2 regions of the Marinilactibacillus sp. GCM10026970 genome follow, and region 1 is predicted to be linked to the other one. Evidence: predicted binding sites of a transcription regulator. Region 1 holds the regulator's gene; the other holds the start of a gene.

The links. Region 1 encodes LexA, which represses DNA repair genes until DNA is damaged. Its sites were predicted from a motif close to CNAACANNTGTTNG; they were not measured.
Region 2: the regulator LexA is predicted to act here: its motif matches at 1,944-1,957, upstream of ACFP65_RS06065 (ssDNA-binding protein).

Annotation. Positions count from the first base shown of each region.
Region 1 is NZ_JBHSUL010000034.1:70,373-76,579, forward strand. Features, by position in the region: gene tkt (transketolase) at 1-839, opposite strand, end outside; gene ACFP65_RS11120 (DUF896 family protein) at 958-1,200, opposite strand; gene lexA (transcriptional repressor LexA) at 1,470-2,105, shown strand; gene ACFP65_RS11130 (NADPH-dependent FMN reductase) at 2,173-2,742, opposite strand; gene ACFP65_RS11135 (LLM class flavin-dependent oxidoreductase) at 2,755-3,828, opposite strand; gene ACFP65_RS11140 (winged helix-turn-helix transcriptional regulator) at 3,943-4,281, shown strand; gene ACFP65_RS11145 (adenine phosphoribosyltransferase) at 4,349-4,861, opposite strand; gene recJ (single-stranded-DNA-specific exonuclease RecJ) at 4,892-6,207, opposite strand, start outside.
Region 2 is NZ_JBHSUL010000017.1:100,282-106,488, reverse strand. Features, by position in the region: gene ACFP65_RS06095 (hypothetical protein) at 376-606, shown strand; tRNA gene ACFP65_RS06090 (tRNA-Glu) at 1,097-1,168, shown strand; tRNA gene ACFP65_RS06085 (tRNA-Phe) at 1,180-1,252, shown strand; tRNA gene ACFP65_RS06080 (tRNA-Trp) at 1,289-1,359, shown strand; tRNA gene ACFP65_RS06075 (tRNA-His) at 1,380-1,452, shown strand; tRNA gene ACFP65_RS06070 (tRNA-Gln) at 1,463-1,535, shown strand; gene ACFP65_RS06065 (ssDNA-binding protein) at 1,576-1,890, opposite strand; gene ACFP65_RS06060 (hypothetical protein) at 2,076-2,276, shown strand; gene ACFP65_RS06055 (transglycosylase domain-containing protein) at 2,297-4,978, opposite strand; gene recU (Holliday junction resolvase RecU) at 5,103-5,729, opposite strand; gene ACFP65_RS06045 (DUF1273 domain-containing protein) at 5,826-6,207, shown strand, end outside.

The sequences.
Region 1 (6,207 bases):
GCTTTTTTAGCAGCTGTTACACCTTCTGCCCCAAGAGGAGCGCCGTGAACAGTATGTGTTCCTGCATTAGGAGCACCAAAGCCGATAACCGTTTTAACTTCAATTAAAGTTGGTTTATCCGTTGATTGTTTTGCAGCTGTAATGGCTTTATCGATAGCGTCCAAATCGTTACCATCTTCAACAAGAATATGTTCCCATCCATAAGCTTCAAAACGTTTCCCAACGTTCTCAGTGAAAGCTTTTGAAGTAGGTCCATCCAAAGAAATGTCGTTGGAATCATAAAGCATGATCATTTTACCCAATTTAAGGTGTCCCGCAAGAGAAGCCGCTTCTTGAGATACGCCTTCCATTAAGTCCCCATCTCCACATAGTGCATATGTGTAGTGATCAACGATGTTGTGGTCTCCTTGGTTATAGGTTGAAGCCAAGTGCGCTTCTGCCATAGCCATACCTACTGCATTCGCTACGCCTTGTCCTAAAGGACCAGTCGTTGCTTCAACGCCATCAGTATAATGTACTTCAGGGTGTCCTGGTGTACGGCTATCTAACTGACGAAAATTTTTCAAATCGTCAACTGTTACATCATATCCTGCTAAGTGCAGTAAGCTATAAAGTAACATCGATCCGTGTCCAGCAGACAAAATAAAGCGATCGCGATCGAACCATTTCGAATTTTTTGGATTAACATTCAAGTGACGTGTCCATAGTGTGTAAGCCATTGGTGCAGCCCCCATTGGTAATCCGGGGTGTCCAGAATTTGCTTTTTGAACGCCGTCAATACTAAGAGTTCGAATTGTATCTACAGCCATTTGATCAGTTTTATCAAACAAGTAACTCATTCCTTCCTATTGCTAAAAGTGGTAACGCTCCTAATCATTGTACTATTTATATAAGTTTTATTCAACGCTTTCATAGAACATCTGTAAATTTGTCCGTACATCTTTAATTAAAAAGAAATTAGTCTCTATTATGAATTCCTTTGTCTTTTTGAATCTCTTTAAGTTTCTCCGGGGTAACGTCTTGACCCTCTGGATCTACAATCTTCATTCCCTCTATATGATTTCTCATACCAGATCTGAAAGCTTTGATGTATTTTTCTCTTAGATCTTTCTGTTCAGATGCTTCTTCCGGCGTTAATCCTTCACTTCTTTGTTTTCTAACTAATTCATTAATTCTATCCAATTGCTCTTTTGCTAACATTTTATATCCTCCTATTAGGCTTTCTAACCTAAAGATTTTCTTTCAGTGCAACCTATTGCGAACAACCATTGTAATACAAATGTGCTTAAGAATCTAATTTCCTAGGGAAATTCTAGCTTATTTCGAACATTCGTTTGATTAGATGTTCGGTATATGATATAATTTTACTAAAGTTTACGAACAATGTGAACTCTTATTCACTTAATCATACACTAGACTACTATTATACTTAATTTAAACGATAATTTGAAGGGATGAGGTGTTACAATATGACTACTAGAGGCCGTAAAGGCGAAAAACAAATTGAAATCTTACGTTATATTCATGAACAAGTAAACAAAAGAGGATATCCACCTACTGTTCGAGAAATTGGATCTGCTACTGAATTGTCTTCCACTTCTACTGTTCATGGTCATTTAGCTAGACTAGAAAAAAATGGTTTTATTTTGAGAGATCCTTCAAAACCTAGAGCAATTGAATTCACTAAAGAAGGTTTGATCAAAATTGGAATTGATGAGTTTGAAAATCACATTCCGTTATTAGGTGTTGTTACCGCCGGCGAACCTATCTTAGCTGTTGAAGAAGCAACGGATTATTTCCCAATTCCTAATGATTTAGAAATTGAAAAAGGCAATCTTTTCATGTTGACGATCCGTGGTAACAGTATGATCAATGCTGGAATCTTTGATGGTGACCAAGTGATTGTCAGAAAACAAGAATCTGCCCAGAACGGTGACGTCGTCATTGCGATGACTGATGACGAAGAAGCAACATGTAAAAGATTTTATAAAGAACAAGGTTATATTCGCCTTCAACCAGAAAATGATACGATGGATCCGATTATATTATCTGATGTCTCTATCTTAGGTAAAGTTGTTTCTTTATACAGATCACATATCTACTAAAATAGGTTAAAACGAAAAGGCAGTCATGCTATGAAGGTAAAACATTTCATAGTCATGTCTGCCTTTTTTAGAATCCATATGCTTCTTCTTGAGCTTCCCAAATTCCTTTATAAGCGGTAGCCAGTACAATTGTATCCTCAATCAGTTTTTCAAGTCTGAAATGAATATCGTCGTTATTAATTTTTCCAGCTGTATAGTCTGTGTCTAGCAAGAAAACATAATTTGGAACAATAGTAGATTTCATGTAGCTGAGGATTGGCTTAAGCTGCTGTTCAGGTATTAAATAATGTCTATTGGAACCTGCTGTTGCAATGATTGCCGAAACTTTATTTTGTAAAGCGCTTTGCGGTAGTAAATCAAAGACATTCTTCAATGCAGCAGGTATGGATGCTTGGAATATCGGTGTCGCAATTATAAGAATATCCGCTCCCATTATGGTTTCTGTGATCAATTTATTATCCCCAGTATAATCAAGATAATTTCTTCCATCACTAAATTGCATCTCATAATCTTTTAGATCTAATAGCGTATACGAATGATCTACGCCATACTTTACGTTAAGTTCAGTCATGACTTTATCAGCCACTATAGAAGACTTCTCTCCTACATTTGAACCTGCCAATACGACGATATTCATCTAATCTACTCCTTATTTTCTAGTGTACTTTCTAATCGCTGGTAAAATTTTCTCTCCAATGATATCAATATTTTTCTTAATATCATCCATGGTAACTCCACCAAAATCCAGTTGAGCAACGTAACGCTGATTTCCAAATAACTCATGCTGATAGAGAATTTTTTCAATGATCAATTCAGGGTCTCCTACATTGATGACACTTCTGTAGTCTTGTCCATGAGCAAATGCCTGCTTAGGAAATCCTTGTCCATTTGTTTTTTTCATACCTTCATTAACGTGGGGATAGTATTCTCTAAAGGCGTCCATTTTATTAGTACTAGCATAAAAGAAGCCTGCTGTTGCTACTGGTAATGTTTTAATATCGTAACCAGCTTCTGCAGCTGTTTCTCTGTAAAGATCAATCGGCTTCTTGAATTCAGATGCCGGTCCGCCCAAGTGAGCTTGATACATTGGAACACCTATTGATCCAGCTTTTTGTGCAGAAGCATAAGAGCCGCCCACTGCTCTCCATATTGGTAGGCCATTCTGGTCATTATCTGGTCTAGGTATAACGTGTGCATCATTTAAAGGTGCACGGTATTCCCCTTTCCAACTCAACCTTTCATTTTCGTTGATTCCTACTAATAAGTCGAATTTTTCTTCAAATAATGCTTCATAATCTCTAAGATCATATCCTAGCAACTCGTATAACCCAATTCTTGAAGCACGGCCCGCTACGATTTCCATACGACCATTAGATAATAGATCGATTGTTGCGGCATCTTCAAAAACACGAACCGGATCAGACGTACTGATAATTGTTGACCCTGATGATATTTTGATCTGATTTGTAGCTTGTGCTATAGCTGATAAAATGATCATATGCGCTTGTGATAAGAAATGATCCTGGTGAGACTCCCCAAGCTGAAAAATATCTAATCCAGCTTCATCTGCCAGTACAGCTGTCTCTATAATTTCTTTGATTCTTTGTTGCGCAGAAATTCTTTTTCCAGTATGTGGATTTGGTAAATGGTCTCCAAGTGTATATAAACCAAACTCAAGTCCTTTACTTTTATCAATATTTGGTAAAATTCGGTTGTTGATCATGAATGAATCATCCCTCTTATAATTAGTAAGTTAATTATATCATGATTCTCTACCTATTGAAGTAGGTACTTTATAGTGCTATAGTATACTTAATATACTATAGGAGGTATACAGTTGATATCTGATTTAGAACCAGAACATTGCAAAGTAAACGAACCTTTAGACATCTTGTTTGGTAAGTGGACCCCTGTTATTTTATTGAATTTGATGCACACTAGTCCAATGCGTTTTAGCGAAATCAAGAGAGCCATTCCGGAAATCACACAAAAAATGTTGACTAAACAATTACGTGAATTGGAATCTCAACTAATTATTACCAGAGAAGTTTTTCCAGAAGTTCCTCCTAGAGTGGAATATTCCGTCACTACGTATGGTAGAACCTTGGAACCCATTCTTGATGCGCTTCATCAATGGGGGAATGCACACAAAAAGAAATTACTTGAAAATCAATAAAAAAGTACTGTACTGTCCTAGACTGATTTCAACTTTCAGTCTTAAGACACATACAGTACTTTTAATTTTAGTACTCCATTAGAGTGAAGATATCGTAACCTTTAATTTTATCTCGACCATTAAGGTCTTTCAATTCGATGAAGAATGCTGTTCCGACAACTTCACCGCCAAGTTTTTCAACAAGCTCTATCGTAGCAGCAATTGTTCCACCAGTAGCTAACAAGTCATCACATACTAAGACCTTTTGTCCAGGTTTAATTGAGTCTTCGTGTAGTTGAAGAACGTCACTACCATATTCCAAGCCATAGCTCACTTCAATGGTTTTTCTAGGTAATTTACCTTTTTTACGGCATGGAGCAAAGCCTATCCCTAATTCAAAAGCTACAGGACAACCAACAATAAAACCTCTTGCCTCAGGTCCAACAATCATATCTACTTCTTTATCTTTAGCGTATTCTACGATTTTTTGAGTCGCTTCACTATATGCTTTTCCGTCAGCCATCAATGGGGAGATATCTCTAAAAGTAATACCTTCCTGTGGAAAATCGGGAACATCTGCAACATAATTTTTTAAATCCATTATAAGTCTCCTTTTATTATACAAACGCATTTATTTTAAATTTTTCAGTGCCTCTGTCAGTTCTTTGAATGAACTATAAACAACGGTTTCTTCCACAGCGATATTTTCAAGTCTCTGCTTGTAAACTTTCGTCTCTTCAATAGCCATTTTACTCGCCTCAGAATTCACACTGAGCAGTCCGCCTTCTATTGTAACAAATCCGGCTTCTAAAAACACCCTGATTATGAATTTTAGAATCGTTTTATCCATTTTTAGATAATCTGCAAGTAATGCTCCTTTTTCTTTGAGATCAATATTTTTATGTTTTGCTAAAAATTTATATAGTCTAGCAAACTGTTCTCTTGAAGGCATGCCGAGTAAATAATCCTTACTTTTTGTATAAAAGATACAGTATAAGGTTTGTTCTTCATTATGAAGTACCGTATTTTTGACTAGTTCCATAGACTCAGGGCAGTCTACGATGACATAAGCTCTTTGAGCATCAAAATTCAAAGCATCCTCCGTTGTTGCAATCAATAGGCTATCTGATTTATCTGTCACAAAAGGACTATACTTAGTAAAATTCTGCTTATCATAAAAAAGATACGTAACGCCTTCCATCAGCAGATCTGATTTTTTTAAATCTGTGGTTCTTTTGTCTATGATGACTTGATTCAAAAACTTCATATCCGTTAACTGCATTTGAGGTTTTTTATTTCCATTCCATTCATTGATTTCTACTGTACCGACTACTGAAATTGGTGTATCTGATTTTAATGCATCCGCGATTGATCCATAATTAAACGCAATAACATCAAGAGGCGTCCCCTCTTGATCTACTTTTAATTTCAAATGCGTGCGATCGGCTCCAATGGCTCTAGCATCAAGCGGTGTAACTTCTGAGAAAAGGAATACTGGTTTTGGATTATCTGTTCCAAAGGGCTTCAGCAGTTCAATCTCTTTGATTGTATCCACACTGATGTCTTTTATCTTACTTTCTTCTTCTACAGCCAATTCGTCCATAAATTCTGTTGTTTCCTGAAGTTTTTCTGCTTCTTCGTTCAACGACTGTTTCAATGCTTGGATATTATCGACTGGTAAAGTCATTCCTGCTGCCATTTGGTGTCCACCAAAGTGTTTGAATAACGCTCTTACTTTGTTACCACTTTCATAGAGGTTAAAAGCTTTAATACTTCTAGCAGAACCTTTAGCTTCTTGAGTGGAAGGATTAATATTTAATATAACAGCTGGTTTCCCAGTTTCGTTGACAATTCGGCTAGCGACGATGCCTAAAACACCCTCGTGCCATCCTTCTTTTGCTAAAACATATATAGAAGACGCTTCTTGTTCTTTTAAAAGTTCAAGTG
Region 2 (6,207 bases), on a different contig from region 1:
AATGGGAAAATCATTTTTTAGAACTACAGTATGCAGATATTCAATTCCTTAACTTTTATGACTCGTTTAATAATTGGATTATACTTTAACTTCTAAAACGATTTATAAGGTTTTTTATTGAGTATTATATTAAAACAATCTATCTTCAAAAAATACAATTGCTATTCTTAAATGTACAAAAATCAATCGCTAGAAATCTCCTTTTTTACAAAGGGAGTTATTAATAAATGTCAAAAATATTAAAATGGTAAATTCTCAAAAATGCTGTTAAATCAGTTTTATTTGTATTTTTTTGGATTTTCGTCACAATATTTATAAAAAAATATTAATAAATATAGTATAATCTGTCTTAACAAATGACAGAGGTGAATTAACATGGTATTAACTTATGATTGGGTCATGAAAAAGTTGAATTACGATATAGAAAACATTTGTGGAAATCAAACTATCTTTGCACTTATTAACGAAGAGGGATATTATAGCAATTATTTTTTAGAGGCAGATAAGGCTCCTTCGCCATATGAGCTGCAGCTATATAACCAGAGTTTAAAAAAACTAACTTTGAAAGAGTTGCATACTAAAGTTCATTGTCCGAGTGGTGCTTAGTAGTAATCAAGTTTTATTTTATCGACTATTCATTCTCATGTTTGATCATACAAAAGTGTAGGGTCTATTTTTTTCCTATATGTGATTAGGTGTGTTTACTTAAAGTTGAGATTAAACTATATAAAGTTGTTCAAGATGACTCATTTTGATATCATTATTCATATAAAGGTTATGCTTGTTTATCTCAAAAGAGGGAAGGTTTTAAAAAAATGAAGCGGGCGACCAAAGAAAGAATACTTGAAACAGTAAAGACTATACTTATCACCCTGACATTGATTCCAATTGTAGAAAGGATACAAAAGCAGGAAGTGAATGTCTTTCTGTTCATTTTTTTGGGAATTCTTATTGCTTTGGGCTCATACATAATTCTTACTGTGATTTTCAACAAGCTATTTTTAAAATAATAATGGAACCGTATTGACAAAGGGAAAAAACTCCTGTAATATATCTCTTGTTGATGCAATTTTATTATTGCTGTTACAAAAGTCAAGGCCCCTTGGTCAAGCGGTTAAGACACCGCCCTTTCACGGCGGTAACACGGGTTCGAATCCCGTAGGGGTCATCCATTTTTCAGGCGCAGTAGCTCAGTTGGTAGAGCAACGGATTGAAGCTCCGTGTGTCGGCAGTTCGACTCTGTCCTGCGCCATGAAGCGCAGAAGAGTTCTTGATTTAGCAAGAGGATAGGGGTATAGTTTAACGGTAGAACAATGGTCTCCAAAACCATCGATGTGGGTTCGATTCCTACTACCCCTGTGGTTCAATTAAATATTATGGCGATTGTGGCGAAGTGGTTAACGCACCGGGTTGTGGTCTCGGCATTCGTGGGTTCGATCCCCATCAGTCGCCCTTTGATTTTTGGGCTATAGCCAAGCGGTAAGGCAGCGGGTTTTGATCCCGTCATTCCCCAGGTTCGAATCCTGGTAGCCCAGTAACGAAAAAAACGATATCTCAATTTGAGATATCGTTTTTTTATTGTCTACTTTTTGCGAATGGGAGACGGTGACCTTTGTAATTGAAAATCTGTCCAAAATAAGAAGGCTTTGCTAGTACGTTATAATTTAATACAACGAACTGGTTTCTATTATTAATTCTTCCAGTCAGTGAAAGACGTGTACCTTTTTCAACTTCGTAAAGAAAAGCATAGGCTTGTTTACCTGTAATCAGGCAGTTAAGTTTGTGTGTAGGTGTAGAAAAAGTGAATCTGCATAAGGGGATAGCATCAGTTGTTTTAAGAACTTTGATTTCTTCTGAAATAACGTATCCTTCAGTCATGATAACATTCATGTGTAACCCTCCAAAATTAAATATTAACCGAACGTTTGTTTATATTAAAATTATAAACAAACGTTCGGTTAAAGTCAATGCTTAAGGGTTGCTAATGAATGAGTCTGTTGAAATCTGCTTCTAAATCGTTTAGTATTGAATTATTCGAAATGAAAATATAGTAATTTAAAGAAAGAAAGATAAAGATGAGCAAAAATAAAAGTAAAGTGATGTTAGGCATTGGAATTCTTTTAGTTCTCCTTGGCGGATATGCATTTTTCCTTGATCCTATTATAGGTGGAGTCGGTTTTTTATGTGGTATCTGGACAATGTTTTTAGCAATAAAAGCACTATGTGGAAAACCATTATTTAAGAATTCAACTGAAGAGGAAGACGAAAAAAGGTAGCCCGAGGGCTACCTTTTTGTTTACTCATTTTCTGAATCTTCTTCGGGTGGGGTAGTGGTATCTTCATCATCAGAATCACCATTATTATTCCCGTTATTCCCTGAGTTATTGTTTCCATTGTTACCGTTATTGCCGTTGTTCGGGTTATTATTCCCACCGTTATTAGCGGGTTCTTCTGGTTCTGCATCATCATCTTGAGGATCAGGAACATCTTCGGTGTCTTCTTCAGTATCCTCTTCATTTTCAACAGGTTCTTCCGTGTCTTCCTCGGGCTCTTCAGGTTCTTCTTCTTCCTCAGGCTCTTCTTCCTCAACTTCTGAAATCGTAAGAGTCGTTGTAGCAGCAGGTCCGGTTTTCCCGTATGCCTGAACAGAAAGACTGATTTGCATCGTTCCAGGATCCGGATCAGAAACAGTGTAAGAAGTTTCACCCGTAGTGATCTCTTGACCATTTACAGTCAGAAAGTAAGCAAGTGTTTCTTCTTCATTTGTTAACTGGTATTCGTTCCAATTAATAGTGACTTCATTTGCTTCTTCATTGTAGCTTGCGCTTAGTCCACTTGGAGCAGATAATTCCTCACCAAATGAAGTTGAAACGGCAGAAGGTTCAGTACCTGCTACAAATAATTCCGTTACGATTGAACTCATTGGTGTATTTGGTCCAGGTAATTTAGCTGGGTTTGAACCTTTTTCCACTCTAACTTCAGAGACAGAAGAGGGTTTAGTCCAGTCCCTATTATCTAGACCTTGAGAAACTTGGCTCATCAGAGCTTGATAGATGTCTCTTGGCAATTGTCTTGTACCATCATTGTTACTCAACCAGTTGCCTTGTTTTAATCGCTTGTCATAACCAGTCCAGACAGATAATGAGTAGTTGGAAGTATAGCCAACATACCATGAATCTGGAACGGCATCTGAAGGAATGTTATTTTCTTCTATTTCTTTGGTTGTATAGTTAGTCGTTCCAGTCTTACCAGCTTGGGGAACACCAGAAATGCCGACTGTACTATTGTAATTTTCAGCGACATCTTTCAGCATATCTGTTACCATATAAGCCGTATAATCAGACATCGCTTTATTGGTTTCTGGTGTTAAATCAATTTCTTGACCATCTTGGGTGGTCACTTTAGAAACTGTGTACGGCTCTGTATAGTTACCACCATTTGCAAAGGCCGAGTATGAAGCCGCTAATTGCAACCCAGAAACTTTTCCACTAATAGCATTTGAAGGAACAGGTTCAGAAGAATCAGAAATCTCCGCAGGATCTATGCCCACGCTTGTTAAAAACTGTTTGATATCCGACATTTCCAACTCTTCAGTGAACAATCGAGCGGTTGGGATATTTCGTGAATCGACCAAAGCCTCACGCATACTGATTTGTCCTTTATAGCGACCATCATAGTTTCTCAGTGGTGAGCCATCAGGGTAATTCCATTCTTCATCCACTAACTGGTGATAAGTCGAAAATTGTTTAGATTCAATTGCAGGACCGTAAGTCGTTAAAGGTTTAATGGTTGACCCAGTTTGACGATCAGTCTGAGTCGTTCTGTTTGTCAGTAACTGTCCTTCTTGTAAACGACCTCCGACAAGTGCTTTAACCTGGCCAGTATTAACGTCAATTAAAGATATCGCTGTTTGCAGTTCCTCGTCTGGGAAAACAACATAATCATTCGTGTTCGCTACATCAAAGGCAGCTTGTTGTGCGTCCATATCAATATTTGTTTGAATCGTTAATCCAGCAGTTTGTGGATCTAAACCAGTTTTTCTTCTAGTTTCATCTAATACTTCAACTAGATAACTATCAAATACTTGATTGTTTTGTTCCTCTTCCGTACGGTCTTTCAGCCCTTCAGTAACAGGTATCGCTTTAGCTGTTTCTGCTTCTTGAGCAGTGATATGGCCTTCATCCCGCATAACATTCAGTACAACGTTACGACGATTTTCAGCTGCCTCAGGATCTACATAAGGATTATAACGGTTGGGAGCTTGAGCCATCCCAGCAAAAAGCGCTGCTTCTTGAACTTCTAGTTCAGAGACTGGCTTGTCATAGTATTCTTCAGCAGCAGTAGAGATCCCATAAACATTACCCCCTAAATTAATTTTGTTCATATAGAGTGTAAGGATTTGTTCTTTTGATAGTTCACGTTCGAGTTGAATGGCTAGCCACGCTTCTTGAGCTTTTCTTCTCAACGTTTGATCTTCTCTAGCAGTTGAAAACACAGAAAGCTTGACCAATTGCTGAGTCAAAGTACTACCACCACCGGAAATACGTCCTTTGTTGGTTACGAAGCCCACAGCTGCTCGAGCGATACCAACTGGGTCGATCCCGAAGTGATTATAAAAGTTTTGATCTTCGATCGCAGTCATGGCTTCTTTCATGACTGCTGGATAATCTTCTGCAGAAGCATAATCACGATTTTCTGCACCTAGCGTATAAAAGACTTCGCCGTTAGTAGCTAGAAGATCGGTTGAAAAGTCACCGTTTAAGTTTTCATTAGTGATTTCTGGAGCACTGGACGCGTAATAAGCGAAAAGTCCACCACCGGCAACAATGGCTAAAAGAAATAGTAAGACTAAAGAAAGAAAAATCCTCTTAAACCAAGATTTCTTTTTTTCTGTTTTCTTTGGCTGTTTTTTATTCTGTTTTTTAGTTTGTTTCTTTTTCTGCTTGTTTTGAGTACGAGACATGTTTTGTTCAGACATAAGTTTCTCCTTTACTGTTCGAAATGTTCATTGAAGCATCCAGGATAAAGGCTATCATTTATCTTGATGCTAGTTGGGTTCTGCAAAATATATAATGCTTTCGTTTCACTATACAGAAAAATTATTAAGAAAAGTTTGATTGAATCATTTGATCAACCGCGTCGAGATAAGGGAGACGTGGTGAAAATCCATAATTTATTTCAATGCCTTCTAATTCAATTTCTTTTAAAGGAATCGATTTTTTTCCTTTTTCTTCAGATTGCTGATTCCACCACCAGTTCAGCTTATCGAACGGTAGGACAAACACACGATTCAATGAACTAAATCTCAAAAGAATAAAACAAATCGCTTTTTGGTCACAGCAGGCTTTCATATGAAGAATCTGGTGTTCATGGAAGTTCTTTAATGGAAAACTCGTTTTGTTTTTTGTTTCTTTAGCTTCAAAATCTAAATAAAAGCCTTTATAAACACCGTTATAATCGGTTGTCGAGGCTTTCTGGTAATATGCTTCCGTAATTTTAGCAGCACTTCTTTTAGGATAATTTACATTAACGACTTGGATCGGAATAGGCTTTTTATGAATAACAGCCAAACCTTGAGCTAAGTATTGTTCATTGGTCACATTTAGATCGTTTTCCAATGTCATACCACGGTTACTATAAGTCGTTTTTTTTGTTTTCGCTTGCTTTTTTGCTTGTACTTTGTCAACATTAACCTGATAAGACTGACCGTTAGGATACTTAATATTCATTATGCTCACGCTCCTTTAAGAGTGATCAACTAGTATAATACCAAACAAATGAACGGTTTGGGAAGAAAGGTGTGAAATTTTATCAAAAATTTATACGTGAGTGGCTACAGATCTTATGAACTTGGTATATTCAATGATAAAGATCCTAAGCTATTCTATATAAAGGCATACTTGAAATCTCGTCTACTTGAATATATTGATACTGGAATAGAATGGGTCCTGATTAGCGCGCAAATGGGAACAGAATTATGGGTTGGCGAAATTGTTATCGAATTAAGAGAAACTTATGATATTAAATTGGGTGTCTTATTGCCACATGCAGGATATGCTGAAAATTGGAAAGAAGGCAATAGAGCTGTTTTTGACCAAGTTATCGCTAAAGCAGATTACAGCAACTTCACTTCTAGCCAACCTTACCAGAATCCTTCACAATTAAAAGGAAATCAGCAATTTCTTATTGATCATACGGAAGGTTGTT